DNA from 2 places in the Methylobacterium sp. yr668 genome. Region 1 is predicted to be linked to the other one. Evidence: riboswitches for the same ligand, from Rfam matches in the RefSeq annotation. Region 1 holds a riboswitch; the other holds the start of a gene.
The links. Region 1 has a riboswitch for fluoride ahead of BM419_RS29070 (voltage-gated chloride channel family protein). Riboswitches for the same ligand answer to the same signal wherever they lie in the genome.

Region 1 (15,227 bases):
AGGGGAACGGCGTCGAGGTCTATGCGGACCGGCCGAGCGAAACCTGGACGGTCATCGACGACCTCGTCCGGATGAGCAGCGAGCGGCTCGACCTTCGAGAGCTGATGCGGGCCAAGGACCGTCCATGGTCCGGGATGCCGTCAGACGGCTGCATCGGGCATGTCCACCTCCAGGTCGGCGACCTCGCCCTGGCGGATCGGTTCTACGCGACGCTCCTCGGTTTCCAGGCCAACGAACTGGTGCCGAGCGCACGCTTCTACGGCATGGGCGGGTACCATCATCAGCTCGCGGCCAACATCTGGAGAAGCGCCGGGGCCGGACCGCGCAAGCCAGGCAGTGCAGGTCTCGCGGGCTTCGAGATCCTCATGCGCGACGCGGCCTGCCTCACGGCGCTTCGAGCGACCGTGCGGTCCATCCGAGAGGACACCCGAGAGGACGGCGGCGACCTCATCCTCCGTGATCCCTGGAACACATCGGTTCGCGTGAGGAGCGCGTTGGGTCAGGCGAACCCTTTGTGAGGCATCGACCGCGAATCATCGCGGAACGATGCAATCCGAACATCGGCCCCTTCAGAACTCGGATCCCGGGCCTCGCCGAGGCGCTCCGACCGAGCTTGCAACGTCGCCGGGCGCGGTCAGCGGAACCGTGCTGCGCCAGGCGGTCCCGGATCGCGCCTTCCCGAAGCCGGCCAAGTAGAGGCTTCGCATGTACGAGACCTCGAAGCCGTTCACCGTCGTCGGCCTGGGAGCGGCCCCGTCGATGTAGGCGAGGTGGAACCCTGCCCGGTGGCTCGCAGCAAAGGCGTAGGCCGCCGCCAGGCTCGCCGAGCTACGTGCCTGCGCCCCGGTGGCGAGGGTCTGCTGGACGATGGGAAGGGTCTCGGCCCGCACGATCTCGAACTCGGGATCGATCCGCCCGTTCATGAGCACGTAGAAGTCGGCCTTCCCCGGGGCGCCACGGATCCTGTCACCGACGAGCGCCGCCTGGGGCAGGATGAAGACCGGCGCGACCACGGCGCCGTCGACGTGGAGTTCCTGGTGGACGCGTCCCTCGGCCTGCACGTCGAGAAGCTGCGGCCGGAACACCGCCGGCACGCTGGCCGACGCCGTGAGCACGTCACGGAACAGGGCGGCGGCGTTCGGGGCGCCGCTCGCGGCGATGGTGCCCATGTTCCAGACCATGGCCCGCTTGGCGTCGAGGTTCGTGGTCATGACCAGGAGCCGTCGACCCTTCGCGTGCTCGCTTGCCACCGCCGCCAGCAGGTCGGTGGTGACGTATCGCCCGACGAGGTCGCGAAGGCGCTGGTCCCCGAACAACCCCGATCCGAAGACCACGTTGGCGAGGCTGGGATTGGCGACGAGCGAGGACGCGACGCCGCTCGTATAGATCTCGGTGAGGACCGGGTCGTAGGCCGCGCCCAGGAAGGCGAACGGCGCGATCAGCGCCCCGGTGCTGACGCCCGAGACGAGGGAGAACTCAGGCCGCGTTCCCGCCGCCGACCAGCCGTTGAGAACCCCGGCCCCGTAAGCGCCGTCGCCGCCGCCGCCCGACAGCGCCAGGTATGTGAACAGCCTCGAACGCGGCGGCCGGGTCCCCATGAAGGTGGCGTACCGATCCAGGGGGACGTCGGCGAAGATCCGGGCGCCGGGAATCCCCGCCACTTCGGCCGCAGCGGATTCGCTCGCGGTGTAGGGCGTCCGCGGAAGCGAGGCGCAGGCCCCGAGGCTCGACAGGGCGGACGCCGCGAGGACGGCCCGTATCCGGCCTGCGAATGGCATGGTCTTCATCGTAAGCCTCTCGCTTGCCCTCGACCGAGGGTCGGTCACGCGCGCGCTCGGCCGGCTCAGGCTTGGGCGAGGCGCAGAAGGTCCTTCAGGGCCGCGGCCCGCCTGGCCGGGTCGGCCGGTCCCAGCCCGAGGGCGAGGGCGAGCCAGGAGCCCTCGACGAGAGCCCGCACGGCGTCGGCACGGCCCGGGTCGATGCCGTTCAGGTCCGGGCCCAGCCATGCGTCGGAGAAGCCCTGCCACTTGTGGAGCGCCTCCGGGTCGGACAGCAGCGCCGCCAGGATGAGGGACCGGTCGCAGGCAGGGTCCGGCGCGACGAGGGCCTGGACGTAGGCCCTCAGACGACGCCCGCGCGGGTCGGGATCGGCCGCCACGAGACGGAGCAGGTCCCGCTGGAGCCGGTCGATCTGGTCGTCGAGCAACGAGGCCCGCAGCCTCGCCTTGCTGGGGAAGTGATGGAGGAGCCCGCCCTTGCTGGTGCGCGCCTCCCGCGCGACGGCCTCCAACGTCAGCGCCTGGACGCCATGGCGCAGGAGCACGCGGCAAGCGGCCCGGAGGAGCCGCTCCTTGCGGTCAGAGCCCCTCCGGCCGCGGATCGGCGATGCCGGCGGCGTGGCCGATCCCATCGGATCGTGGGCCGCGAGGATCACGCCGGCACCTGACTGTGGCCATGCGGGTCCGCGGCGGTCGCCGCCTTTCCTTCGCCCCGACCGGGCTTGATCCGGTACCAGCCGACATACAGGGCGGGCAGGAAGAACAGGGTCAGGAAGGTGCCGGCGATGATGCCGCCGATCATGGCATAGGCCATCGGCCCCCAGAAGATCTCGCGGGCGATGGGGATCATCGCGAGGCTGGCGGCGGCGGCTGTGAGGAGGATGGGCCGCATGCGATGGCAGGTCGCCTCGACCACCGCGTCCCACCTCGGCATGCCCGTGGCCTCGTAATCCTCGATCTGGGCGACCATGATCACCGAGTTGCGGATGATGATGCCGATGAGGGCCAGCACGCCGAGGATCGCGACGAAGCCGAGCGGCGCCCCCGAGGGCAGGAGGGCCGCCACGACGCCGATGAGGCCGAGGGGCGCGACGCTGACCACCAGGAAGAGCTTCTGGATGCTCTGCAGCTGCACCATGAGGAAGAAGGCCATGGCGAGGAGCATCACGGGCGCCACGGCCGCGATGGGACCGGCACCCTTCCCGCTCTCCTCGACCTCGCCACCCGTCGCGAGGACGTAGCCCGCGGGAAGCGTCTTCCGGAACGCCTCGATCTCGGGCTTCAGGGCGGCCACGACCGTGGCCGCCTGCGTGGCGTCCTTGATGGTGGCCTTGACGGTGATGGTGGGGAGCCGGTCGCGCCGCCAGACGATGGGTTGCTCCAGGTCGTAGCGGATCTTGGCGAAGGCCAGCAGGGAGACGGTGCTGCCGTTGGGGAGCGGGACCTGGAGGCTCTTCAGGGTGTCGATGGAGTGCCGCTCGGCGGCCTGGGCGCGGCTGACCACGTTCACGAGATAGATCGAGTCCCGGACCTGGGTGATGCTGCCGCCGCCCACGACCCCGTTGAGGATGGTGGCGATGTCCTTCGAGGTGATGCCGAGCTGGCGCGCCTTGTCCTGCAGGATCTCGACCTTGAGCACCTTGCCGGGCTCGTTCCAGTCGAGGGTCGGGACGGACAGGCTGGCATTCGCGGCGATGATGTTCGACAGCGTCATCGCCGACTGGCGCACCACCTGCAGGTCGGGGCCGCCGATCCGGTACTGGATCGGGCGTCCGACCGGCGGCCCGATGTCCAGCGGATGCACGAAGACGTCGGTGCCGACGAAGTCCCGCTTCGCGACCTCGCTCAGGCGCGCGATGGTGCGGCCGCGCGCTTCCAGGGAGGCCGTCTCGATGACGATCTGGCCGAAGAAGGCGTTGGCGAGTTGCTGGTCCAGCGGAAGGTAGAAGCGGACGGCGCCCTGTCCGACGTAGGAGGTCCAGTGCCGGATCTCGGGATCGCCCTTCAGCACGCTCTCGAAGCGGTCCATCTGGGCCTGCGTCTCGCCGATGCTGGCACTCTGCGGCAACGTCATGTCGACGAGGACCTCGGGCCGATCCGAGGACGGGAAGAACTGCTGCTGCACGAAGCCGAGGCCGTAGACGGAGGCCCCGAGCAGCGCGACGCAGACCGTCACGGTCAGCCAGCGATGGCGCATGGCGGGCAGGAGCAGGGCGCGGAAGGCAGAGAGCGTACGGCTCGGCTTGTCGTGGTGGCCCTTGATCGTCTTCGGCAGGATCTTGACCCCGATCAGGGGGGTGAACGCCACGGCCACCACCCATGAGACGAGGAGCGAGACCGCGATGACGACGAAGAGCGAGTAGGTGTACTCGCCCGCCGACGAGCCGTTGAAGCCGATGGGGATGAAGCCGGCTACGGTCACGAGCGTGCCCGTCAGCATCGGGAAGGCGGTGGAGGTGTAGGCGAAGACGGCGGCCTTCTGCAGGCTGTCGCCGACCTCCAGGCGCGCGACCATCATCTCGACGGAGATCATGGCGTCGTCGACGAGGAGGCCGAGCGCGATGATGAGGGCGCCGAGCGAGATGCGCTGGAGCGTCACCCCCATGGCGTCCATGATCACGAAGGTGATGGCCAGGACCAGCGGGATGGAGAGCGAGACGACGAGGCCGGCGCGCCATCCCAGGCTGATGAAGCTCACCGCCAGCACGATCACCACCGCCTCGATCAGGGCCTGGACGAAGCCGCCCACGGCCTCCTCCACGATCTTGGGCTGGTCGGAGACGAGATGGATGCCGACCCCGGCGGGCAGGTCGGCTTCGAGCTCCCGCATCTTCTCCTTCAACGCCTCGCCGAAATGCAGGAGGTTGGCGCTGGCCTGCATGGCGACGGCGAGCCCGATGGCAGGCTGTCCGTCGTAGCGGAACAGCGCCTCGGGCGGATCGGTGAAGCCGCGGGAGATCTCGGCCACGTCCGAAAGCCGGAAGAAGCGGTCGTTGATCCGAAGGTTGATGGCCCTCAGGCTGTTCTCGTCCGTGAACTGCCCGCCGACGCGTACGCTGATCTGCTCGGGACCGGCCTGGATCACGCCCGAGGGCTGGACGGCGTTCTGGGCCTGGAGGGTGTTGATGACGCTCTGCATGTCGATGCCGAGCGCGGCGAGCTTGCGCACCGAGAAGTCGAGGTAGATCACCTCGTCGCGCGCGCCCAGGACCTGGGTCTTGCCGACGTTCTCCACGGCCAGGACGCCGGTGCGCACCTGCTCGACGTAGTCGCGGAGCTGACGCATCGAGAGGCCGTCCGACGTGAAGGCGTAGATGTTGCCGAACACGTCGCCGAACTCGTCGTTGTAGCCCAGCGGCTGGACGCCCTGCGGGAACGTGCCCTGGATGTCGCCGAGGCGCTTGCGCACCTGGTAGAACAGCCACGGGATGGTCTTGGGGGGCGTGGTCTCGCGAAGGTTCACGAACACCGTGGTCTGGCCCGGGGTCGTGTAGCTCTTCGTGTAATCGACCGCGTTGATCTGCTTGACCTCCTTCTCGATGCGCTCGGTGACCTGTTGGAGCGTCTCGTCGATGGTGGCGCCCGGCCAGCGGGCCTGGACGACCATGGTCTTGATCGCGAAGGCCGGGTCCTCCTCGCGCCCGAGCTTGGTGTAGGCCATGGCCCCGGCCAACAGGGCGATGGCCATGAGGAACCAGATGAAGGACCGGTGGGACAGCGCCCATTCCGAGATGTTGAAGGATTTCATCGGCGCATCCTCGCGAGGCGCGACAGGTCCGGGACCCGCGGGTGAACGGAAAGGGCGATTGAAGGGGAAGGGCGAGGCGGATCGGGCCTAGAGGCCGGTCTCGGGAAGCCGGACCGCCTGGCCCTCGGCGAAGCCGTGGACGCCGGCGACGGCGACCTTCTCGCCGGCCTTGAGACCGGTGCCGACGAAGGCGCGACCCTCCTCGCGTTCCAGGATCGTGACCTCGCGGCGGTTGATGGTCCTGCCATCCGGGGCGACGACCCAGACCGCGGCATGGCCGTCGTCCTCGACGAGGGCCGTCGACGGCACGGGGAAGCGCGGGGAGACCGGGCGCTCGAACGCGACCGTGACGGTATTGCCGAGGCGGAAACCGTCGGGCGGATCGATCAGGGACATGCGCACGCGTCGCGTCCGGGTCGAGGCTTCGGCCAGGGGACCGATCTCGCGCACGCGGGCCCAGGCGGTGACCTCGGGCACCTCCTGAAGCCGGACGGTGAACTCGATGTCCTTCGGCAATTCGTCGATCAGATCGTCCGGGATGTCGACCACGGCCTCACGCACGTCGGGACGCGCCATCGTGACCACCACCTGCCCCGGCGGGACCACCTGCCCGACCTCGGCGCTCCACGCCGTGACGACGCCGTCGAAGCCCGCGGTGAGCGTGGCGTAGCCGAGCTCGTCCGTGGCCTTCTGCAGGGCGGCCTTGGCCTGGGCCAGCCGGGCGTCGGCGGTGTCGCGATTGGCCACCGCCCCGTCGAGCTGGGCCTGCGTCACGGCGCTGTTGTTCTCGAACAGGATGCGTTGCCGCCCCTCGGCGGCCGAGGCGTTCTTCACCTGCGCCTGGGCATCGGCCAAGTCGGCGCGGGCCCGCACCAGGGCGAATTGCTGCACGGTGGGATCGAGGGCGGCGAGCCGCGTGCCCTTGGCGACCTGGTCGCCGACGAAGGCGTCGCGGGCGACGATGCGACCGCCGATCCGGAAGCCGAGTTGGCTCTCGTAGCGTGGCTGGACCGTGCCCGCGAAGGGGCCGAATATCCGGGCTTCCTCCAGTGCCACGGTCGTCGTCAGGACCGGGCGGACCGGCGGCGGGGCCTCGGCCTTCTGCTCCTTGCAGCCCGAAAGGACGACGAGGACGGCGATGGGGAGGACGAGGCGGCTCACGGCGTGCCCTTTCCGGCGACGGTGACCTTTCGGCCCGGTGACAGGAACTGGATGCCGGCGGTGACGACCTCCTCGCCAGGCTCGACGCCACCGGCGAGGACGATGCCCGAGCCTTCGTAGCGGTCGATCTCGACGGGCTTGGGCGACACGCTCCCCGTTCCCGGGTCGAGGACCCAGACCGCCGACGCGTCCTTCCAACGGAAGAGCGAGCTCCACGGCAGGGTCACCGCATCCCGCGGGCGCAGGCGGGCACGTCCGAGGACCACCGCCCCCAGCGACATCCCGGCCGGCACCGTGTCGAGACCGATCTTCACACGGACGCCGCCGGAGTTCGTGTCCACGGTGGGGGAGATCTCCCGCACGGTCCCGACGGTGGTCACGCGCGGGTCGGCCTGGAGCGAGACGTCGACCTTCCGGCTCTCAGGGGGCGGCTCCAGCAGGATCGTCGGGACCGTGAAGACGGCGTCGCGACTCCCGTCCTGCGCCAGCGTGAACACGGTCTGGCCCGAGGAGACCACCTGGCCCGCCTCCGCGCTGCGGGCGGTGATGATGCCGGCCACGCCGGTTCGAAGCTCGGTGTAGGTGAACTGCTCCTTGGCCGTCCCGAGGGCCGCCCGGGCCGAATCGACCGACGCCTGCGTCGTTCGAAGCTGCTGCTCCGCCCCGTCGTAGGTGGTGCGGGTGGTGTAGCCGCTCCTCATCAGGGTCTGCTGGCGCTCGAAGTTCACCTTGGCCTGTGTGAGGAGCGCCTCGGCGGAGTTCAGCGCGGCCTGGGCGGTGTCGACGTTGACCTGTTGCTCCTGCGGCTCCAGCCTCGCGATGACCTGATTGGCCTGGACGTGGTCCCCGACCTCGGCAAGGCGCTCCGCGATCTTGCCGGTCACGCGGAAGGAGACGTTGGATAGATACTTCGCCTGGATGTCCCCGCTCAGCACCACGTCCTCCGAGACCGGGGTGCGGATCGCGGTGACCGTCTTCACGGAGACCGCCTCGGTCGTAGGCCGACCGTCGGCCGCAACCGCATCGGCGGCGGCGAGCAGCGCGACCGAAACAAGCGTCAGGCGGGTCATCATGGGATCGGGCTCCGTGTCACCCGCGTGGATGGGAGGCGAAGGAGCGGCTGCGAGGGGGCGGAGCAGCCGCTCCTTCTTGGCCGTCGAACCTGAGGAGGGGGCGACGGCCATTCCGGTGCCCCGGGATGGGGCGAAAAGGTTTTCCCGGGGCGGCGATACGGCCATGACGGCGACGCGCTTGCCGGGATGCCCATGATCTACTAATAACTAACCAGTCAGTCAACAAGGAATGCAATGAGCAAGGTGGCGGTCGGACCCAGGCAAAGACGCAAGGAAGCGCGACCGGGCGAGATCCTGGAGGCGGCGTTCGAGGAGTTCGCCCTAAAGGGCTTCGCCGGGACGCGGGTCGACGACGTGGCCCTGCGCGCCGGGATCACGAAGGGCACGGTCTACCTCTACTTCCCGAGCAAGGAGGATCTTTTCGTCGCCACCTTCAAGGAAATGGTGCAGCCCACCCTCGACCTACTCGCCAGCTTGGCGACCAATCCGAAGGGCCCGGCGATGGAGATCCTCCGGGCCTACTTCCGGTTCGTCTACGACGCCCTGGTCCATGACCGACGCGGCCGGGAGTTGCTCCGGCTGCTGCTAGCCGACGGGACACGCTTTCCGGAACTGGCTGTGCGGTGGCACGACGAGGTCATCGGGCCGGTGAACGCCCGGTTGGCCGCCGTCCTCGCCTACGGTGTGGAACGCGGCGAATTCCGGCCTGTCGCCGCTAGCGAGTTCCCGAACCTGATGATGGCAGCGGCCGTGTCCGCCTCGATCTGGCGCACGCAGTTCGGGGATGCCTACCCCATGGATATGGCCGCCTACTTCGACGCCCACCTCGACATGCTTGAACGGACCCTCGTCGTGGGTCGCGCAGGCGAAGGTCGCTGAGATTCGATCAGGAGGACGTCATGGAAATCGCGGTCCTTACGGCCGCCACCGGCCTGGCCGGCTCCCTCGTGGGCGCGGCCTCGTCGTTGGTGACGACGTGGCTGACCCAGAACGGCGCGCGCAAGGCGCAATGGCAGGTGCAGGAGGCGGGGAAGCGCGAGGCGCTCTACGACGAGTTCATCGCCGAGGCGTCGAAGTGTCTGGCCGACGCGATCACCCACGACCCAGAGGGCCCGGAGGTGGTCGTCGGCATGTTCGCCCTCATCGGCCGCATGCGCCTGAGGTCGACGCGCCCGGTGATCGAGGCGGCCGAGCGGCTGCTTTCACAGGTGGTCGCCATCTATGCCTCGCCGAACCTGACCTTCGCCGAGATCCAGGACAGGATCAGACAGGGGAAGGACGCGGACCCCCTCGCCGACTTCGGCGAGACCTGCAGACGGGAACTTGAAGTTCTCCGTATCTAGAACGCCCCCGAAACGCAGTGGCACGCACCACAATAGATCCGATAGGGAACGGTCACAAAAATACACATCCGAGTTTTATAATCGATAGGGCACTTATTTTCCGGTAAATTCGGTATTCAATAATTTATTGGCAGCCATGCTTGATGGTCCGGATGCAGCAGGGGGGGGGATAAGACAGCACGGCGCCGAGGACGAGGTAGGGCGTCAGCCGGCTCACCCCCGCCTTGTTCATGCCGAACAGGACCGCGAACACGGCCGCCGCCCCGGCGAGCATCGGAAGCGACAGGTCCGCGGTGTAGAAGGCTGCGATGATGAGCACCGCCCCGAGGTCGTCGATGATGGCGAGCGCGGTCAGGAAGATCTTGAGCGACACGGACACCCGCGATCCGAGCAGGGCCAGCACCCCGAGGGCGAAGTCAATGTCGGTCGCGGTCGGGATCGCCCAGCCGCGCAGGGTCTCGGGCGAGTGCCGGTTCACCGCGACGTAGATCAGCGCCGGAGCGACCCTGCCGCCAAGCGCCGGGACGCCAGGCAGCACTCGGTCCGGCCAGGTCAGCAGGCGCCCATCAAGGACCTCCCGCTTGATCTCCAGGCCGACGAGCAGGAAGAACGCCGCCATCAGACCATCGTTGACCCAGTGCAGGACGCTGAGGCCGCCGACGTATGTCTTGAGGACTGGGAAGTGGGCGTCCGACCAGCCGGAGTTCGCGATGGCGAGCGCCAGGGCGGCGCTCGCCATCAGGATCAGGCCGTCGGATGCCTCCCCCTGGAGGACGTTACGCAGGGCGGAGATCGGGCGAATCGGCAAGGGCATAGGTCTCCCGCGCTGGCGGTCCGACCAGCGCTGAAGCCTGCCGGTCCGAAGGTCGGACCGCGCACCCATGGCCGGCTATCGCATCCGTTGGCCTATCCGGCGCTCCGATGCCTGGAACGGCCCGGGACGGTCCAGGTCAGGCAGCCCGCCCCGCCGCGCCGACGCCGACATGGCTGACGCTCCAGTGCTCAAGGTGCTTGTAGACGATGACCTTGTTCGCGAGTTGGGCACCGTGCCGGCCGCAGAAGCCTTCGAGCTGCTCGCGGGTACCGATCAGCTCGACGCACATGGTCAGCTCGGGGTTGAGCGACTCGGCCCCATCGTCCTGGATCGGCCCATGGTTGCTGTAGCCGTGGTGGGACTGGTGGGCGACGGCGTTCATGAGGCCCTCCGCCTTGGCCTGGGCGACGAGCTCCCGATAGAGCGGCCTGCCGCCGGAAAACCATCCGGTCCGACCGGTGCCCGCCCGGTCCCGGGGCCTCATGTAGATCCGGATCATGCCGGTCTCGGTCGCGACGACGCGATGCGAAGCGTTCATGTCGGCTCCTTCAGTGGACGGTGGACGAGGGGGCGGGCCGGGGCCCGACGGCCGGCGCGCGCCCCGACCGCGCCTCGCGCAAGGTCGCGCCGCCGGCGATGCCTGTCGCCGCCTTCGGGACGGCGATGCGCTGCGACAGGTAGATGCCGTTGTGGCCCGAGCAGAGGTACGCGAGGAAGCAGGCCACCGCGAGGTAGACCCCGTGCGTCGCGCCGAAGAGCTCGATGCCCATCAGCGTGCAGGCGAGCGGCGTGTTGGCGGCGCCCGCGAAGACCGCGACGAACCCCAGCGCCGCGAACAGGTCCACCGGCGCGCCGAGCAATCCGGCCAGGGCGTTGCCGAGCGCGGCCCCGATGAAGAACAGGGGGGTGACCTCGCCGCCCTTGAACCCCGCGCTCAAGGTCACGACCGTGAACAAGATCTTGAGGGCCCAGCTCCAGGGGTGCACGTCCGGACCGAAGAAGGTGTTGATGGTCATCCCGCCGGGGTCGGCCGCCGAGACGCCGAGCCCGAGGTAGTCGCGCGTCCCGAGGGCGTAGACGAGGCCGATCACGGCCAGACCGCCGATCACCGGGCGAAGCGGTCCGTACGGGACCAAGCGCTTGAGCCACCCGCCGAGGAGGTGGTTGGCCTCCGCGAACAGCAAACCGACGAGGCCGAACGCGACGCCGGCGACGGCGACCTTGGCGAGAAGCAGTGGATCGACGGTCAGGGCCTTCGCGCCGCCGGCGAGGAAGTCGACGTGGTAGAATCCGTGGTGGATGCCCCAGGCTTGGCAGGTCCAGTCGCCGACCACCGCGGCGAGGAGGCAGGGTACCAGGGCGGCATACTCGACGCGACCGACCGCGAGCACCTCCAGCGCGAACACCGCACCGGCGATGGGGGTGCCGAAGACCGCACCGAAGCCGGCGGCGATGCCCGCCATCAGGAGGACCCGGACCCCGGCCGCATCCACCCCGAAGAGCTTGCCAAAGCCGCTGGCGAGGCTTCCGCCCATCTGCACCGCAGTGCCCTCGCGCCCGGCCGACCCACCGAACAGGTGCGTGACGATGGTGCCGAGAAAGATCAGCGGCGCCATCCGGAGCGGCACGCCGCCGTCCGGATCGTGGATCTCCTCGACGATGAGGTTGTTGCCGGCCTCCACGCTCTTCCCGAACAGAAGATAGAGAAGACCCACGGCGAAACCGCCGACGGGAAGCAGGAACAGCAGCCAGGGATGGTCGAAGCGCGCCTCGGTGGCCGCGTCGAGGCTCCACAGGAAGGCGGCGCAGAGGGTGCCCACGGCAACGGCCATCGGCAACAGGATGACCGACCAGCGCGCCACCGAGATGGCGTGCGACCGGCGTGTCCGCAGGAAGCCGGCTAGATCGAGGTCGTGGAAAAGGTTCCGGAACGACGCGCGCATGACTCCTCCAGTTCGCAAAAGCGCGAAAAGTAGGAGTCATCAGCCGCATCAGGGATCGGCGGTTCGGCTCAAAGCCCGGCAGACACCATTACCGTGCTGGGCTTATTCGCGATTGCCTCAAGGCGGTCAATCCCGGGGGATCGATGGAGGTCGGGCGCCACGAAATCCGCGAACGGGTCGGCCAGCGGTGATAGGAGCGGGCGAGCCAACCCCGGGGACCCATTCATGACCATCTCGTGGCTCGGTGCCCTGATCACCTTCCAGGTGACCTTCACCGAACTCTTCATCGCCGCCTCGGTGATGCTGACCGGCGCCTACCGGTTCGGATGGCGGAGCATCCTTGCCGGCTCCGTCGTCGGCGCGCTCGCCGTTGCCGCGCTCGCGGTCGCCCTTCGCTCGGCGGCCTACCTTCTGGCGCTGAACGTGATCGATTGGATCTCGGCGGTCCTGCTTCTCGGCTTCGGCCTCTACCTCGCCTACGAGTTCGTCGACGGGTATTCGAAACGGCGCGCGGGAGATGCGGCCGCGTCGGTGGATGGGCACTGGAACCGCCCCCTGAACGCGGCGGGCCTCGGCGTCGCGGCATGGGCCCTCGTCGCCGAGGGGTTGGAGATCCTCGTGGTCTGGCTCGGCGTGGCGCTACGCGAAGGCGCGGGGACCGCAACGCTCGGCGTCGGTCTCGGCCTGGCCGTCGTCGGAGCGGGGCTCGTCCTTGGCGGGACCGGGGTCTACCGGAAGGTGACGCCCTACGTCCTCGACGGTGTCGCCGCCGTCATGGTGCTGGGTTACGGCGCCTACTTCACGTCGCTTGCCATCATGCAATCCTAAGCGGTCGAGCGAGACATTGACGCAAGCCTCCGTGGTCGCCTCGGTCGAACATCCACCGATCCGACAGCTGGTTCTGGTCAGGCACGGCGAGAGCCGGGCGAACGCCGAAGGCCTGTTCACGGGGATGATCGACGCGCCCCTGACCGAGAGGGAGCGACGGGAAGCCGAGGCGGCCGGATCGCGCCTCGGACGGGAGGGCTTCCGGTTCGACGCGGCATTCACCTCGACCCTGTCGAGGGCCATCGACACCGCGCGCCTGGCGCTCGATGCCCTCGGTCAGCCCGCGCTGGTCCCCGACCGCACCGCAGCCCTGGACGAGCGCGATTACGGCGACATGAGCGGGCTCGACAAGGCGACCGCCGCCCTGCGTTTCGGGCCGGAACGGATCGAGGGCTGGAGGCGCTCCTATGCGGGTACTCCGCCCGGGGGCGAGAGCCTCCGCGACACCGTTGCCCGGGTGGTGCCCTTTTACCTGAGGCATATCCAGCCGGCGACGATGCGGGGTCCGACGCTGGTCGTCGCCCACGGCAACTCGTTGCGGGCCCTGGTGATGGCCCTCGAAGGATTAGGGCCGAACGCGATCGAATCTCTCAAACTCGCGACCGGATCAATTCGGATCTACGGGTTCGGGCTCGACACGGCCATCGTTTCGCGCTGGCTGATCGGCTAGCGGACGACTGCTTCCGGGTCCAGCGCGCGTTACCTTGAGCGGCGAAATTGGGTCGGGACCCGCCCGTCTGCGCCACGGCCAAGAGGTGTGGAAGGAAGACCGTATCCTTGAGGGCGTTTCGACCGAAGCGGTCATCCACCGGCCTCGATCCCTGACAACACATGTCGCATTCGCGGACCCGGTCTCGTCCTGTGTGAAGGCGCGCGTTTCCGGATCCTAGTGAGCCGGATGTCCGCGCGTCCCGATCAAGGGGCGACCATGGACACTTCAATGACCGGCCAAACCGATACGAGAGATCCTCACCGAGCGCGTCCAAGTTCGGAGGAATTGGTGCCGTCACGATACGCGGTGCGCATCGGCGAGATCGACGTGCTGGTCGTCAGCGATGGGGTCTTGCCCCTTCCGACGGCAATGCTCGCTCACAATGCAGACCCAGCGCTTCGGGCGGAATGGCTGGACGACATGTTCCTAGCGCCGGACGCATTCGACTGGCCGCTGAATGCCGTTTTGGTGCGAAGCGGCGAGCAGACCATCCTCATCGATGCCGGACTCGGGTTGGATCCGAACCTGGATCTGCCGCGAGCCGGCCAGCTGGTCAAACGTCCTGGAAGCGGGCGGAATCGATCTGGCGTCCGTGACCGACCTGGTGCTGACGCACATGCACATGGACCATATCGGCGGGCTCCTCATCGACGGGGTGAAGGAACAGTTGCGGCCCGACCTGCAGATCCACGTGGCGGCCGCCGAGGTCGCGTTCTGGGAAGCACCCGATTTCTCCCGCACCTCGATGCCGACGGGCTTCCCGGACGCCCTGCGATCCACCGCCAAACGGTTCTCGGAGGCATACAGCAGCCATCTGCGAACCTTCGAGAATGCGCATGAGGTCGCGCCGGGGGTGGTAGTCCATCGCACCGGGGGCCACACCCCCGGGCACAGCGTGGTCCGCGTGACATCCGGCGGAGAGCGGCTCACGTTCGCCGGCGACGCCATCTTTCCGGTAGGCTTCGACCAGCCCAGCTGGCACAACGGTTTCGAGCACGACCCCGAGGAGGCAGCCCGCGTTCGGATCCGTCTTCTCCGGGAATTAGCCGGGACCAGGGAACAGTTAGTGGCCACGCACCTGCCGTTCCCGTCCGTCGGCCGGGTCGCCGCCGATGGCGATGCCTTCCGTTGGGTGCCGGTGTTCTGGGATTACTGACCACGCCTCCAGCAAGGACCAAGTCAGCGGCAGCGTCGGGGCAGAACCTGCGGCGTTGCCGACCGAACCGCCGTCGTCCCCGAGGGTGGCTCGGAAAGCGGCGGTTCTGCGAACCGCGCCGCAGGGACTTCCCGCATGTGATGCGGGAGGCGCCGCAGCGAACGCCTCGATAATGACCGCCGTGCCTGCTGTGGCGGGACCACAACGATGCCGGACGGTACGTACCGGCATCGATCACGCATCGACCTGTCTCGGTATATGATCGAGTACGCCGCGCACCTTGCTCGCCAGCTGCTGCAGGGTGAAGGGCTTCGGCAGAAAATGCGTGCCGGGATCGAGCACGCCATTATGCACCACGGCATTGCGCGTGAACCCCGTCGTGTAGAGCACCTTGAGTTCCGGACGCCGCCGGATCGCCTCCTCGGCCAGTCGACGCCCGTTCATGTCGGCCATGACGATGTCGGTGAACATCAACGCGATGTCGGGCTGGGAATCTAGGATACGCAATGCGGCGACACCGCTCTCGGCGTGGCGCACGCTGTAGCCGAGTTCGCGCAAGGCCTCGACACTGAGCAGGCGCAGGGCTTCCTCGTCCTCGACCACGAGGACGATCTCGCGTCGGCATCCGAGGGGCAGGACAGCCGTGAGCCGAACATCCTGAGGGGATCCGG
Region 2 (15,227 bases), on a different contig from region 1:
ACGATGGTGCCGGGCTTCTCCTTGCCGGTCCACGCCACCGTCTCGCGCGGGATCGCCTGGCTGCGGAAGATGTTGAGGAAGTCCGCGATCGGACCTCTGTCCAGCGGGTTGGCGGCCGCCGCCGGGGCGCTCCCGAGCAGCAGGCCCGCGAGCCCGAGTAGCGCGATCCGTCTCGCCATGGTCTTCCGTCCTCCGTTCGTCGCGGCGCGGGGACTCGCGGGTCTTCGCGTGTCTTCGCGGATCTCGGCGGGTCTTCGCAGATCTCGGCCGGGCCCGCGCGGAACCCCTGCGCGCATGGGACGAGCCGGCCCGGACTTCACGGCAAGGTTGAGGCCGGCCCGCCGGTATGGCCACTTCCGGGCGCAGCTGTGTGCTGCGCGCAACACTGGGCGGGTGGCGCGACGCCGTGGGTGATTGCGCGCGGCGACAGCCGTGCTTATCTCAGACTCGTGATCCGATCCGCCGCTCTCCTGACCCGCCGCGCCGCGGGCCTGCCGGACCGCCTCGCCCGAGGCCTCGCCGCGCTGGCGCTGCTCGTGCTCGCGACGGCCGCGCTGGTGGCCGCACCCGCGCGGGCCGAGGCCGCGCGCCCGGAGGGCCCGGCCTGCGCCATCGCGAGCCCGCGCCTGACGATCCTGTCCGGCACGCCGGACGCGCAGCCCGAGGCCAAGCGGTCCGAGGCCAAGCGTTCGGTCTTCGGCCGCACCGATCTCTGCGCCGCCGACAGCGAGATCCTCACCGAACTGGGGCTGCCGCGCCCGCCGGTCGACGCGCCGCGCCCCCGTCACACTGTCACCGCATCGTTCGACTACAGGTCCGACAGCGTACCGGCCTCCGCGCCGGACGGTTCGCCGCACCGGCCTCCACGCCGGGCCTGACGCGCGCGCCGGTCTCGCGGCCGGCATGATGGCGCGCCCGTCCTGATCTTCGCCCGACCGGCCTCGTGACCGGTCCCGGGATCTGACTCGACGATGCGCGGGCCCACGCTCCGCGCCAGCCTCAGCAGACGCATGCTTTCAGGAGCGTCGGTAATCGTGACCCGCACTTTGTCCGCCAGAATCCCGTCGTCGTTCCGCGCCTCGGCCCGCGCGACCGCCCTCCTGCCCGCGGCCCTGCTCCTGCTGGGTGTCGCCGCCTGCAACCCGAAGCAGGTCGCCGCGCCGGCCCCGCCGGTGCCGGAGGTCGGGTTCGTCAAGGTGGAGCCCCAGGCGATCCCCTACCTGCGCGACCTGCCGGGCCGCGTCGCGCCGATGCGCATCGCCGAGGTCCGCTCCCGGGTCTCCGGGCTCGTGGTCAAGCGGCTCTTCGAGCAGGGCAGCCAGGTCAAGGAGGGCGACATCCTCTACAAGATCGACCCGGCGCCCTACGAGGTTGAGCTCGCCAGCGCCGAGGCGGCCCTCGCCCGCCAGGAGGCTGCCCTGGTGCTCGCCCGCCAGCAGGCCGACCGGCTCGAGCAGCTGCTCTCCCGCGCCACCGCGAGCCAGGCGCAGTACGACGCCGCCTTCGCGGCCAAGAAGCAGGCGGAGGCCGAGGTGGCCGGCGCCAAGGCGACCCGCGACCGCGCGCAGCTCAACCTCGGCTGGACCGACGTGCGCGCGCCGATCACCGGCCGCATCGGCCGGGCGCTGCTCACCGAGGGCACGCTGATCGAGCCGGGCTCCACGGGCGCGCTCGCCACGATCCAGCAGCTCGACCCGATCTACGTCGACATCACCCAGTCGGTCGGCGAGCTGAACCGCCTGCGCCGGGACCTCGCGAGCGGCGAGCTGGCGCGGCTGGAGGACAACACCGCCAACGTCCACCTGATCATGGATGACGGCTCCCTCTACCCGCTGGCGGGCCGGCTGCTGTTCTCGGACGTCACCGCCGACCCGAGCACCGGCCAGGTGACGCTGCGGGTGCAGTTCCCGAACCCGCACGACGAGCTGTTCCCCGGCATGTACGTGCGGGCGCGGATCAAGCAGGGCATCGATTCCGACGCGATCGCGGTGCCGCAGCAGGCGATCCAGCGCACCGACGACGGCCGCGCCGAGGTCTGGATCGTGCGCGCCGACGAGACCGTGATGCGCCAGCCCGTCGAGGTCGGGCCGGTGGTCGGGCAGAACTGGCTGATCCGCTCGGGCCTCAAGGCCGGCGAGCGCGTCATCATCGACGGCTTCCAGAAGATCACCGTCGGCGCCAAGGTGAAGCCCCTCGACCAGACCCCGGTCCACGGCGAGACCGGACCGAAGCACGACACCGACGAGGCGCCCGACGTGCCGGGCGACAAGGCGGAGGTCACCCCGCGGGCCGCCGCCGTCCAGCAGCGCCACTGAGTCCGGGAGAGCCCGATCATGGCACGCTTCTTCATCGACCGCCCGGTCTTCGCCTGGGTGGTGGCGCTGTTCATCTGCCTCGGCGGCGCGCTCGCCATCCCGAACCTGCCGGTGGCGCAGTACCCGGTGATCGCCCCGCCCTCCATCGCCCTGTCCACGGCCTATCCGGGCGCCTCCGTGGAGAGCCTCTACATCGGCACCACCCGGCTCATCGAGGATGAGCTGAACGGCGCCGCCAACATCATGAGCTTCGAGTCGACCACCGACTCGTTCGGCTCGGTCAACATCACCGCCACCTTCCAGCCCGGCACCGACCCGTCGCTCGCCTCGGTCGAGGTGCAGAACCGGCTGAAGCGCGTGGAGGCGCGCCTCCCGGCCGAGGTGCGCCAGCAGGGCATCCTCGTGGAGGAGGCCTCGGCCGCGACCCTCAACATCATCACCCTGGTCTCCAAGGACGGGTCGATGGACGAGGTCGGCCTCGGCGACTTCCTGATCCGCAACGTCATCAACGAGATCCGCCGCATCCCCGGCGTCGGCCGCGCGACGCTTTACTCGACGGAGCGGTCGCTGCGCGTCTGGGTCGATCCCGACAAGCTGCGCGGCCTCTCGCTCAGCGCCTCGGACGTCACCGACGCGATCCGCAACCAGAACGTCCAGGTCGCCTCCGGCTCGGTCGGCGCGCAGCCGAGCCCGACCCGGCAGGCGCTCACCGTGCCGATCATCGTGAAGGGCCAGCTCGGCACGATCGAGGAGTTCGGCGCCATCGTGCTGCGGGCCAATCCCGACGGCTCGAACGTGCGCCTGCGCGACGTCGCCCGGATCGAGCTCGGCGGCGACGCCTACCAGTTCTCCACGCGCCTCAACGGCGGCCCCGCCGCCGGCATCTCGGTGACGCTCGCCCCGGACGGCAACGCGCTCGAGACCGCCAAGGCGATCCGCGCCAAGATGGTGGAGCTGTCCCAGTTCTTCCCGCCGGACCTGAAGTGGGACATCCCCTACGACATCACCCCGGCGGTGGAGGCCTCCATCGAGAAGGTGCTGCACACGCTGGTCGAGGCGGTGGTGCTGGTCTTCCTCGTGATGTTCCTGTTCCTGCAGAACATCCGCTACACCCTGATCCCCACCATCGTGGTGCCGATCGCCCTCATGGGCACGGTCACGGTGATGTGGATCTCGGGCTTCTCGGTGAACGTGCTCACCATGTTCGGCATGGTGCTGGCCATCGGCATCCTGGTCGACGACGCCATCGTGGTGGTGGAGAACGTCGAGCGGATCATGAACGAGGAGGGGCTGCCCCCCAAGGAGGCCACCAAGAAGGCCATGGGGCAGATCACCGGCGCGATCATCGGCATCACCCTGGTGCTGATCGCCGTGTTCATCCCGATGGCGTTCTTCCCCGGCTCGGTGGGCATCATCTACCGGCAGTTCTCGATCGCGATGGTGACCTCCATCGCCTTCTCGGCGCTGCTCGCCCTGTCGCTGACGCCGGCGCTCTGCGCGACCTTCCTGAAGCCGATCGAGAAGGGGCACGGCCACGCCAAGGGCGGCGTGTTCGGGATGTTCAACCGCTTCGTCGATCGTGAGACCGCCCGCTACGGCCGCGGCACCGCGGCGTTCATCCGGAAGTCCGGCCGGGTGATGCTGGTCTACGTCGCGCTGGTGGCGGGCACGGCCTACGCCTTCGTCAACCTGCCGGAGGGCTTCCTGCCGGTCGAGGACCAGGGCTTCTTCACGGTCGACATCCAGACGCCCCCGGGTGCCTCCTACAACCGCACCCAGGAGGCGGTGCGCAGGGTCGAGGAGCACCTGCTGGCGCAGCCCGGCGTCGCCACCGTGACGATGCTCAACGGCTTCTCGTTCTCGGGGCAGGCCCCGAGCACCAGCCAGGCCTTCGTCACCCTCAAGCCGTGGAGCCAGCGCGACGCCAAGAACTCGGCCGCCGCGCTCGTGGCCGGCACCAACGCGGCCCTCGCCACGTACCGCGACGCCACGGTGGACGCGCAGGAGCCGCCGCCGGTCGACAACCTCGGCAACGCGGCGGGCTTCTCGTTCCGCCTGCAGGACCGGGCCAACCGCGGCTACGCGGCCCTGCTGTCGGCCCAGGAACAGCTCCTGAAGCTGGCCTCGCAGAGCCCGGTTCTCCAGAAGGTGAAGATCGAGGGCCTGCCGCCGACCCCGCAGGCGGAGCTGGTGATCGACCGCGAGAAGGCGGCCGCGCTCGGCGTGAAGTTCGAGGACATCAACAACACGATCCAGCTCAACCTCGGCTCGGTCTACCCGAACGACTTCCCCAACCGGGGCAAGATGCAGCGGGTCTACGTGCAGGCCGAGCAGCTCCAGCGCATGAACGCGTCGGACATCCTCAACTACGCGGTGAAGAACGCCACCAACACGATGGTGCCGATGTCGTCCTTCGCGGAGCTGAAATGGAGCATGGGGCCGAGCCAGATCGTCGGCTTCAACGGCTACCAGTCGGCGCGCTTCACCGGCGAGCCGAACCCCGGCTACACGTCGGGCGACGCCATCGCCGAGATGGAGCGGCTGATGCTGCAGCTGCCGAAGGGCTTCGGCTACGCCTGGACGGGTCAGTCCTACCAGGAGAAGCAGGCGGGCAGCCAGGCGAGCCTGCTGCTCGCCCTGTCGGTGCTGATCGTGTTCCTGTGCCTCGCCGCGCTCTACGAGAGCTGGGCGATCCCGGTCTCGGTGATGCTGGTCATCCCGCTCGGCGTCATCGGCGCGGTGGCGGCCGTGTACCTGCGCGGCATGCCCAACGACGTGTACTTCAAGATCGGGCTGATCACGATCATCGGCCTCTCGGCCAAGAACGCGATCCTGATCGTGGAGTTCGCCAAGGACCTCTGGAAGCCCGGCACCTCGGTGGTGCGGGCCGCGGTCGAGGCGGCGACGCTCCGGTTCCGGCCGATCGTGATGACCTCGCTCGCCTTCATCTTCGGCGTGGTGCCGCTGGCCATCGCCACCGGCGCCGCCTCGAAGAGCCAGCAGGCGATCGGCACCGGCGTGATGGGCGGCATGATCACCGCGACCGTGCTGGCGGTGTTCTTCGTGCCGGTCTTCTTCGTCGTCGTCATGCGCCTGTTCCGGCGCAAGGCGGTGGCGGAGGGCGAGGCGGCGGAGGCCGAGGCGCGGCACGAGCCCGCGCGGGTGGCGGCCGAGTAGGCCGGCGCCGGCCGCGCGTTGCGGCGTCCGGTCGACGTCTTCGCTGGATGCCGCCCGCTCCGTCATCACGAGCGGAGCGACGTGACCCAGGGCAGCGCGCCGTCGCGCGGCGCCGCCCTGGATGGCTTCGGTGCGCTCGCCAAGACGGGGCGCGTCGAAGCCGCGATTCTGTAACGGGGATGAAGCGGGGAAAACGCGCTTCGGAACGCGCTTCGGAAGACACGAGATGTCGCGCCCCCGCGACAGGCTCGGCCCTCGTCTTGTATACAGATGGTCCGATGCTTGCTGACGCCGCGGTGGACACCGCCGGGGCAGCCGGCCGGTGGCGCATTCACGGTCTCGGAGATCCGCTTGTCCCGCTCAGCCCTGAAGACCCTCGCCCGCGGCGTGGCCGCGAGCACGGTCGCGACGTTCGCGTTCGCCGCGCTGCCCGCGCAGGCCGCCAACGTCTTCCGCTTCGCCTTCCAGGGTGACCTGAAATCCCTCGACCCGTACTCCCTCAAGGAGAGCTTCACGGAAGGGATGCAGCAGGCGGCCTACGAGTCCCTCGTCACCCTCGACAAGAACCTGAAATTCGCCCCCGGCCTCGCGGAATCCTGGGAGACGCCCGAGCCGACCCGCTGGCGCTTCCACCTGCGCAAGAACGTGAAGTTCCACGACGGCACGCCCTTCACCGCCGACGACGTGATCTTCTCCGCCCAGCGCGTCCGCGCCCCGGGCTCGAACTTCACCACCAACGTGCCCGCCGACGCCGAGTTCGTGAAGGTCGACGACTTCACCGTCGACATGGTGCTGAAGAAGCCGAACCCGATCGCCATCGCCCAGTTCCCGACCTGGGTGATCATGTCGAAGGCGTGGTCCGAGAAGAACGGCGTCGTGCAGCCGACGCCGCCCAGCGCCACCAGCCCGAGCTACGCCACGCTGCACGAGAACGGGACCGGCCCGTTCGTGATCACCGAGCACCAGCCCGGCGTGAAGACCGTCTTCAAGAAATTCGACGGCTACTGGGGCAAGGTCGAGTCGAACCTCGACGAGGCGGTGCTGACCACCATCGCCAACCCGGCGACCCGCGTCGCCGCGCTCCTCTCCGGCGAGGTCGACTGGATCGACCCGGTGCCGCTGCAGGACCAGCAGCGCGTCAACGCCAGCGGCACCGCCACCGTGATGGCGGGACCTGAGCTGCGCACGATCTTCCTCGGCATGGACCAGGACCGGGACGAGCTGAAGGATTCGAGCGTCAAGGGCAAGAACCCGTTCAAGGACATCAAGGTGCGCGAGGCCTTCTACCTCGCCATCGACGAGGACACGATCGCCAAGCGCGTGATGCGCGGGCAGGCGGTGCCCTCCGCGCTGATGATTGCCCCGGCCCTCTACGACCGCGGCGCCGAGTTCAAGCGCCCGGCCACCGACCTCAAGAAGGCCAAGGAGCTGATGGCCCAGGCCGGCTACCCGGACGGGTTCTCGCTGACCATGGACTGCCCGAACGACCGCTACGTCAACGACGAGGCGATCTGCCAGGCGGTGGTCTCGATGCTTGCCCGCATCAACGTCAAGGTGAACCTGAACGCCCAGCCGAAGGCCAAGTACTTCGCCAAGGTGCTGGCGCCGGCCTACGACACCTCGTTCTACCTGCTGGGCTGGACCCCGTCCTCGCTGGACAGCCACAACATCCTCTACGAGATCGTCGGCTGCCGGAAGCCCGGCGACAAGTCGGGCCGGGGCAGCTGGAACCTCGCCGGCTACTGCGACCCGAAGATCGACGCGATCGCCGACAAGGTCGAATCCGAGACCGACAAGACCAAGCGCGACGCCCTGATCAAGGAGGGCTTCGACGTCCTCAACGCCGACTGGGGCTACATCCCGCTGCACCAGCAGGCGCTGGCCTGGGGCGTCTCCAAGAAGGTCCACCTGACGCAGCGCGCCGACAACCTGCTGCTGCTCTACTGGGTGTCGAAGGACCCGCAGTAGGGGCCGGGGCGTGCTCGCCTTCCTGCTGCGCCGGGTGATCCAGGCGGCCGCGGTCCTCGCGGTCGTCGGGCTCATCGCCTTCGCGATGTTCCGGTTCGCGGGCGACCCCGTGAACCAGATCGTCGGGCCCGACACCACCGTGGCCGAGCGGGCCCAGATCCGGACGGATCTCGGCCTCGACGACCCGGTCCTGGTCCAGTTCGTCCGCTACGCCGGCAACGTGGTGCGGGGCCAGTTCGGCATCTCGTACCAGTTCCGGCAGCCGGTCTCGCAGCTGCTCGCTGAGCGCATGCCGGCGACGCTGGAGCTCGCCTTCTGCGCCACGATCTTCGCCCTGGTGGTGGGAATCCTGATGGGCGTGTACTGCGCGCTGCGCCGCGAGTCCTGGCTCGCCGGGCTGTTCCAGGCGGTCTCGCTGATCGGGATCAGCCTGCCGACCTTCCTGATCGGCATCCTGCTGATCTACCTGTTCTCGGTGACGCTGGGCTGGCTGCCCTCCTACGGGCGCGGCGACACGGTGCGGCTCGGCTGGTGGACCACCGGCTTCCTGACCGCCTCCGGGCTCAAGGCGCTGATCCTGCCCTCGGTGACGCTCGGCCTGTTCCAGATGACGCTGATCATGCGGCTGGTCCGCGCCGAGATGCTGGAGGTGCTGCGCACCGACTACGTCCGCTTCGCCCGGGCGCGGGGGCTCACCACCCGGGCCGTCCACCTGCGCCACGCGCTCAAGAACACCCTGGTGCCGGTGATCACCATCGCGGGGCTGCAGCTCGGCTCGGTCATCGCCTTCTCGATCATCACCGAGACGGTGTTCCAGTGGCCCGGCATGGGCCTGCTGTTCGTCCAGGCCGTGCAGAACGTCGATATCCCGATCATGTCCGCGTACCTACTGCTCGTCGCCCTGATCTTCGTGACCATCAACCTCGTGGTCGACATCCTCTACACGGTGGTGGACCCGCGCCTGCGGCTGCCCGCCGGGCGGACGGCGTGAGGTCGGACATGACGGACTCCTCCGCCTGGCCGCCCCTTCATCGCGAGCGCGGCGAAGCGACCCAGGGCAGCGCGCGTCCGGTCGGCGTGGCGCTGCTGCATTGCTTCGCTCCGCTCGCAAAGACGGTGGCTGCCTCCCTGAGCTTCCCGATTGGACATGGCGTGAGGGGCGGCCGATGAGCGGATACGACCTCGACGCGGGCGACGCCCCGCCTGTCCCGCTGCCGGAGGCGAAGCCCTCGCGGCTCGCGCGCTGGCGCGACTCCGACCTGCTGGCGAACTTCCTGCGATCGAAGGTGGCGGTGGCGGCGCTGATCGCCACGCTGCTGATGGTCGGTCTCGCCTTCGCGTCGCCGTGGATCGCCCCGCAGAACCCCTACGATCCGGCCCAGCTCGACCTGATCAACTCCAACCTGCCGCCGATCTGGCAGGCGGACGGTCAGGCGCCGTTCTATCTCGGCACCGATGACCAGGGCCGGGACGTGCTCTCGGCGGTGCTGTACGGCCTGCGCCTGTCGCTGATCGTCGGCGTGCTCGGGGTGGTGACCTCCGGGATCCTCGGCATCGCGCTCGGCCTGATCGCCGGCTACGCGGGGGGCTTCCTCGACACGCTGATCATGCGGGTCGCCGACGTGCAGCTCACCTTCCCGGCGATCCTGATCGCCCTGGTGGTGGACGGCGTTGCCAAGGCGAGCTTCGGCAGCGCCCTCGACGTCGGGCCCTTGATCGGGCTGATCGTGGTCTCGATCGGCCTGTCCTTCTGGGTGCAGTACGCCCGGACCGTGCGCTCCTCCGTGATGGTCGAGAAGGGCAAGGATTACGTCCAGGCGGCGCGGCTGATCGGCCTGTCGCCCCCGGTGATCATGGTCCGCCACGTCCTGCCGAACGTCACCGGCCCGGTCTTCGTGATCGCGACCATCAACCTCGCGCTCGCGATCATCACCGAGGCGACGCTGTCGTTCCTCGGCACCGGCCTGCCCGAGACCATGCCGTCGCTCGGCACGCTGATCCGCACCGGCAACCGGTTCCTGTTCTCCGGCGAGTGGTGGATCGTCGCCTTCCCGGGGCTGGCGCTCGCCGGGCTCGTCATCGCCATCAACCTCCTGGGGGATTGGCTGCGCGACGCGCTCAATCCGAAGCTGCAATGATCGGGCATCGTCATCGCGAGCGCAGCGAAGCGACCCAGGGCAGCGCGACATTGGTGACCATAGCGCCGCTGGATTGCTTCGCTCCGCTCGCAAGGACGGGAGTGGCCGTCCGACGGCCCGACGCCGGAACGGCCAAGGCATGACCGACACCATCCTCTCCGTGCGCGACCTGACGGTCGCCTTCGACACCCGCCGCGGGCCGCTCACCGCCATCGACCGGGTCTCGTTCGATATCGGCCGCGGCGAGATCCTGGGCGTGGTCGGCGAGTCCGGGGCCGGCAAGTCGGTGACCGGCTCGGCGGTGATCGGGCTGATCGACCGCCCCGGCCGGATCGCCGGCGGCGAGATCCGCCTGCGGGGCGAGCGCATCGACAACCTCTCCCCCGAGGCGATGCGGCGGGTGCGCGGCAAGCGCATCGGCATGATCTTCCAGGATCCGCTGACCTCGCTCGACCCGCTGTTCCGGGTCGGCGACCAGATCGTCGAGACCCTGCGCACCCACACCGACCTGTCGGCCAAGGCGGCCCGGACCCGCGCCATCGATCTGCTGGCCGAGGTCGGCATCCCGGCGCCGGAGCGGCGCATCGACGGCTACCCGCACGAGTTCTCCGGCGGCATGCGCCAGCGGGTGGTGATCGCGCTGGCGCTCGCGGCCGAGCCGGAGCTGATCATCGCGGACGAGCCGACCACGGCGCTCGACGTCTCGGTCCAGGCCCAGATCATCACGCTGCTGAAGCGCCTGTGCCGCGAGCACGGCACCGCGGTGATGCTGGTCACCCACGACATGGGCGTCATCGCCGAGGCCGCCGACCGGGTGGCGGTGATGTATGCCGGGCGGGTGGCCGAGATCGGCCCGGTCGCCTCGGTGATCGCCAAGCCCCACCACCCCTACGCGGTCGGCCTGATGGGGGCGATCCCGACCCTCTCGCAGGAGGCCGACCGGCTCAGCCAGATCCCGGGCTCGATGCCGCGGCTCACCGCCATCCCGAAGGGCTGCGCCTTCAACCCGCGCTGCCCGAAGGTCTTCGCCCGCTGCCGGGTCGAGCGGCCCGAGCCGATCCCGGTCGACGCGAGCCGGGTGGCCTGTCACCTGTACGATGCAGCGGAGCGCGCAGCGTGAGCGCCTACGTCGAAGTCACCGACCTGCGCCGCCAGTTCGACGTCTCGAAGCCCTGGCTCAACCGGGTGATCGAGCGCGAGCCGCGGAAATTCCTCACGGCGGTCGACCGCGTCGGCTTCGAGATCCGGAAGGGCGAGACCTTCGCGATCGTCGGAGAATCCGGCTCCGGCAAGTCGACCGTGGCCCGGATGGTGGTCGGCCTGCTGCCGCCCACGGCCGGCGAGGTGCGGATCACCGGCGTCTCGATGACCGACCCGCGCCAGGCCGCGGCGCGGCGGCGCCTGCGCGCCCGGATCCAGATGATCTTCCAGGACCCCTACGCGTCCATGAACCCGCGCTGGCGGGTGGGGAAGATCATCGCCGAGCCGATCCGGGCCTTCGACCTGATCCAGGGGGAGGGGGCGATCCGCGCCCGGGTCGGCGAGCTTCTCGGCCTCGTCGGCCTCCACGCGGATGATTCCAAAAAATACCCGCACGAATTCTCAGGCGGGCAGCGCCAGCGGGTGGCGATCGCCCGGGCGCTGGCGAGCCAGGCCGAGTTCCTGGTGGGCGACGAGCCGACCTCGGCGCTCGACGTCTCGGTGCAGGCGCAGATCCTCAACCTGATGCGCGACCTGCAGGACCGGCTGGGGCTGACCTACCTGTTCATCTCCCACAACCTCGCCGTGGTCCGCCACATGGCGACCCGCGTGGGCGTGATGTATCTCGGCCGCCTCGTGGAGGTCGCGTCCGCCAGGGACCTGTTCGCGACGCCGCGCCACCCCTACACGCGGATGCTCCTCGACGCCGTGCCCGACCTCGCCCATGTCGGCCGCGCCCGGGTGCCGGTCTCCGGCGAGATCCCGAACCCGATCGACCCGCCGCCCGGCTGCACCTTCAACCCGCGCTGCCCGCTCGCCAACGACCGCTGCCGGACCGAGGTGCCGGCGCTCCTCGACGGCGTCGCCTGCCACGCCGTGCAGGAGGGGCGGGCCTGACAAGCGGGCCTGACAATCGGACCCGGGGGCTGCCCCAGGCGGCCGTTGCACTCGGCCCGCGCAGGCGCTATGGGCCGTCCCCGATGGGGATGGAGTTCCCCGAAACCGCCCGTCAGGGCTGATGACTCCTACCGCGAAACCGGCGGTGGGAGTGCGTCTTGCAAGCACCCGCCGCGACGGCGGGTTTCTCATGCCCGCCCGACGTACTGGAGCGCGCATGTCCTTCACCACCTGCATCCTGGTCATGATCGGCGGTGCCCTCGGCACCCTGGCCCGCTACGTCGTCTCGGTGCTGGCGCTGCCCATCAGCCGCGACCTGCCCTGGGGCACGATCCTCATCAACGTGACGGGCTCTTTCATCATCGGCCTGTTCGGCACGCTGACCCTGGCGCATGGGCGCTTCCCGGTCTCCGAGAACGTCCGCCTGTTCGTGATGATCGGGCTGTGCGGCGGCTACACGACCTTCTCGTCGTTCAGCCTCCAGACCCTCGACCTCATGCGGAACGGCGCGGTGGTCCGGGCCATGGTCAACGTGTTCGCCTCGGTGGTGCTCTGCGTCCTCGCGGTCGCGCTGGGCCACCTCGTGGCGGCCCATTGGAACGGCGGCGCCGTGCAGATCGCCCAGGTCAGCATCGAGGAGGACGGCTGACCGGGCGGCGGCCGCGCGCATCGGCGCGGCCCGGCCCTCACGCGTCGCGCCACTGGGCGAAGGTCGCGGCCTGCCCCACCGTCGCGCCGTCGCGGTCGAGCTGCCAGACCACCGCCTCGTCGATCCAGAAGCGCCGGCCGTCCTTGGCGATCCGCAGGCCGCGATAGCCGCGGCTGAAGCCGTCCCGGGTGACCGCGTCGAGGAGCCGCTGCCGCTCGGCCCGCTCGGGAGCCTCGGCCGAGAGCCGCGAGGGCAGGCCGACGAGCTCGTCCCACGCGTAGCCGAAGCAGGCCTGCGCGGTCCGGTTGGCGTAGACGAAGCGCGGATCCGCGCCCCCGTCATGGGCGAGCACCGCGAACGGGGCCGCCGCGTAGAGCCAGTCCGCGTCCGCATCCGCCGGCACCAGAGGCTCGCCGAGGCGCCGCGCGTAGCTGCCGGTGAGCAGGGCGAAGAAGTCCGGGTCGTGCGAGAGGTCCGTCATGATCCGCTACAGGACTGGGTCGGCGTCGATGCGCATGCGCAGGATCGCGTAGGGCGGCTGCTGCAGGTCTCGGCCGCGGTTGAATTCCGGCCGCCGGTTGACCTGGGCCGCCGAGATATAGAGCCACCGGTCCGGGGTGATCCAGAACGTGTCGGCCCAGACCAGCCGGTCGTCGGCGGCCAGCACCTCGACGGTGCCGTCCGGCAGGCGCCGGCCGACCGCGTTGTGCTCCTGCAGGCTGAGATAGACCCGGTCCTGGGAATCGGTGGTCAGCCCCCCGGTCATGCCCTTCTCGCCGAGATCCTCGACGGCGGCGGCCACGGCCGCGTCCGCGACGCCCGGATCGCGCAGGGCCGCGGTCTCGACCGCGTAGAGCCGCCGGCTCATCAGCGGCGCGTAGTAGAGGCGGCGGCCATCCGGACTGATCGCGATGCCGTTGGCGCCGCCCTTCGGGCTCTTCTCGGGCGCGTCGCCCTTCCGCTCCATCACGGGGCGGCGCTCCACGAACTTGACCAGGCCCTCCTCGGACCGCGTGCTGACGTGGTCCGCGAGGCGCCGCACCACCCGCCCGCTGTCGAGGTCGACCGCCAGGATCGCGCCCGCGCCGGACTGGCCCTGGTCGGTGACGTAGGCCAGAGCCCGCCCGTCGCGCACGTCGACCCGCAGGTCGTTCAGGGAGGAATCCGGGCCGATGCCCGCGTCGAGGGGGATCGTCCGGCGGACGCTGTTCCGGCCGATATCGATCGCCAGGATCTTCGCGCCGCCCGGCACCGGACGCCCCTTGCCCGCGGGCAGGCCGGCATCGAGGATCCAGAGGGTGTCGTCGCGGTCGAAGACGCCGTTGGGGACGTGGAATAGCGACGCCTGCGGCGCCCCCGGATCCGGGCGGTTGGTCGCCGCGTCCGGGTAGGGCTTCACCGACCCGTCGGGCAGCACCTCGCCGAGGGTGATCGGCTCCGCGCCGGTGAAGCGCGGCATCATCACGAAGATCCGGCCGCCCCGGGCGATGGCGAGCCCCGTGGGGGTCGAGGGCGCGTCCGCGGCGATGGCGAGCTCCAGCGTCCCCACGGGCCGGCTCGTCGGGGGCGACGGCGTCGCGGCGCGCGCCGCGGGGGTGGCGAGGGCCAGGAGACCGGTTCCGAGCAGGCGGCGGCGGTCGAGGCGCATGGGAATCCTGTCGCGGAGCTTGTCGGGGCGAGGGTCTTGGCGCGCCGCTCAACCTGTGGGGATGCCGGCCCAACGCGCGGGCCCGGCGCACGATCCCGCGATGCGGTAGCGCGGCGGCCTCGCGGCGGAATTCCGGGACCGGTCCGCGGTCCCGGTGATCGGGAGCCGCCTCGGGGCGGTCCACAGGTGCCGGGGCGCGACGCTGACTCCGGCCCACGCCGTCACGCTAAGCACGGTCGTGCCGGGCGTTCGATTCGGCGCCGCACGGGCCGCGGCCCGGCTGGCAGATGTGGAGAGGTGGGACACGCATGGATCCCGAAGGATCCGAACCGGCGCCGGAGACCGCGCCCCGGCCCGCCGCCGGGCCGCTGCGGGTCCTCGCCCTGGCGGTGCAGAAGGGCGGGACGGGCAAGACCACCCTGGCGGCCTCCCTGGCGGTCGCCGCCACGGAAGCGGGCGAGCAGGTGACCGCCCTCGATCTCGACCCGCAGAGCTCGCTGGCCGGCTGGGGGGCCCTGCGCAAGGCCGACGGCAGGAGCGACCGCGCGCGCGACGCCGTCGCGGTCGACCGGGTCCAGCCCTGGGAGATGGGCCAGCTCTCGGAGATCCTCGGCATCCTCGCCGAGCAGGGCACCACCCTCGCCGTCCTCGACACCGCCGGCAGCGCGTCCGGCCTCGCCCCGGCCCTGAAGGACGCCGATTTCGTCCTGATGCCGGTCCGCCCCTCCCGGCTCGACATCGTGGCCGCCCGGCCGACGCTCCAGGCGCTGGTCGGCCTCGGCCTGCGGGAGCGGCTGGCCCTGGTGCTGAACCAGTGCCCGCCGCCGCCCTCGCCGCGCACCAGCGCCTACGCGGCGCAACTGCGCGCCCTGGGCGTGCTGGCCGAGCCCGGGATCATCCACCGAGTCGACCACCAGGACGCCCTGGCGACCGGGCTCGGCGTCACGGAATTCGCCCCCGGCAGCCAGGCCGCCGAGGAGGTCCGGGCGCTCTGGGCCTGGGTCGACGGGAAGATGCGGGCGGCGCCCGCCCGCTGAGATCGGCCTTCCGCCGGGATCAGCCCTGGCCGAGGGCCGCGAGGATCCGCGCCCAGGAGCGCGTGCCCTTGTGGAAGCTCGTCAGGTCGTACTTCTCGTTCGGCGAGTGGATCCGGTCGTCGTCGAGGCCGAAGCCGATCAGCAGGGTGTCGCGCCCCAGGATCCGCTTGAAGTCGCCGACGATCGGGATCGAGCCGC

Region 2: linked by a shared signal. The riboswitch ahead of crcB (fluoride efflux transporter CrcB) and the one ahead of BM419_RS29070 (voltage-gated chloride channel family protein) in region 1 are both predicted to bind fluoride.

Annotation. Positions count from the first base shown of each region.
Region 1 covers NZ_FOZY01000046.1:7,395-22,621, forward strand. Annotated here, with positions in the region: gene BM419_RS29020 (VOC family protein) at 1-518, shown strand, start outside; gene BM419_RS29025 (patatin-like phospholipase family protein) at 570-1,778, opposite strand; gene BM419_RS29030 (TetR/AcrR family transcriptional regulator) at 1,844-2,410, opposite strand; gene BM419_RS29035 (efflux RND transporter permease subunit) at 2,431-5,526, opposite strand; gene BM419_RS29040 (efflux RND transporter periplasmic adaptor subunit) at 5,614-6,687, opposite strand; gene BM419_RS29045 (efflux RND transporter periplasmic adaptor subunit) at 6,684-7,760, opposite strand; gene BM419_RS29050 (TetR/AcrR family transcriptional regulator) at 7,995-8,639, shown strand; gene BM419_RS29055 (hypothetical protein) at 8,660-9,103, shown strand; partial or broken gene BM419_RS29060 (Na+/H+ antiporter NhaA) at 9,279-9,917, opposite strand; gene BM419_RS29065 (DUF190 domain-containing protein) at 10,054-10,455, opposite strand; gene BM419_RS29070 (voltage-gated chloride channel family protein) at 10,466-11,860, opposite strand; fluoride riboswitch at 11,884-11,962, opposite strand; gene BM419_RS29075 (hypothetical protein) at 12,086-12,688, shown strand; gene BM419_RS29080 (2,3-bisphosphoglycerate-dependent phosphoglycerate mutase) at 12,720-13,358, shown strand; partial or broken gene BM419_RS29085 (MBL fold metallo-hydrolase) at 13,629-14,556, shown strand; gene BM419_RS29090 (ATP-binding protein) at 14,791-15,227, opposite strand, start outside.
Region 2 covers NZ_FOZY01000025.1:7,094-22,320, forward strand. Annotated here, with positions in the region: gene BM419_RS23855 (L,D-transpeptidase) at 1-179, opposite strand, end outside; gene BM419_RS23860 (hypothetical protein) at 450-878, shown strand; gene BM419_RS23865 (efflux RND transporter periplasmic adaptor subunit) at 1,035-2,315, shown strand; gene BM419_RS23870 (multidrug efflux RND transporter permease subunit) at 2,334-5,492, shown strand; gene BM419_RS23875 (ABC transporter substrate-binding protein) at 5,844-7,460, shown strand; gene BM419_RS23880 (ABC transporter permease) at 7,471-8,451, shown strand; gene BM419_RS23885 (ABC transporter permease) at 8,627-9,598, shown strand; gene BM419_RS23890 (ABC transporter ATP-binding protein) at 9,738-10,718, shown strand; gene BM419_RS23895 (ABC transporter ATP-binding protein) at 10,715-11,695, shown strand; fluoride riboswitch at 11,772-11,833, shown strand; gene crcB (fluoride efflux transporter CrcB) at 11,913-12,344, shown strand; gene BM419_RS23905 (MEKHLA domain-containing protein) at 12,382-12,825, opposite strand; gene BM419_RS23910 (SMP-30/gluconolactonase/LRE family protein) at 12,832-13,992, opposite strand; gene BM419_RS23915 (ParA family protein) at 14,301-15,029, shown strand; gene BM419_RS23920 (M20/M25/M40 family metallo-hydrolase) at 15,049-15,227, opposite strand, start outside.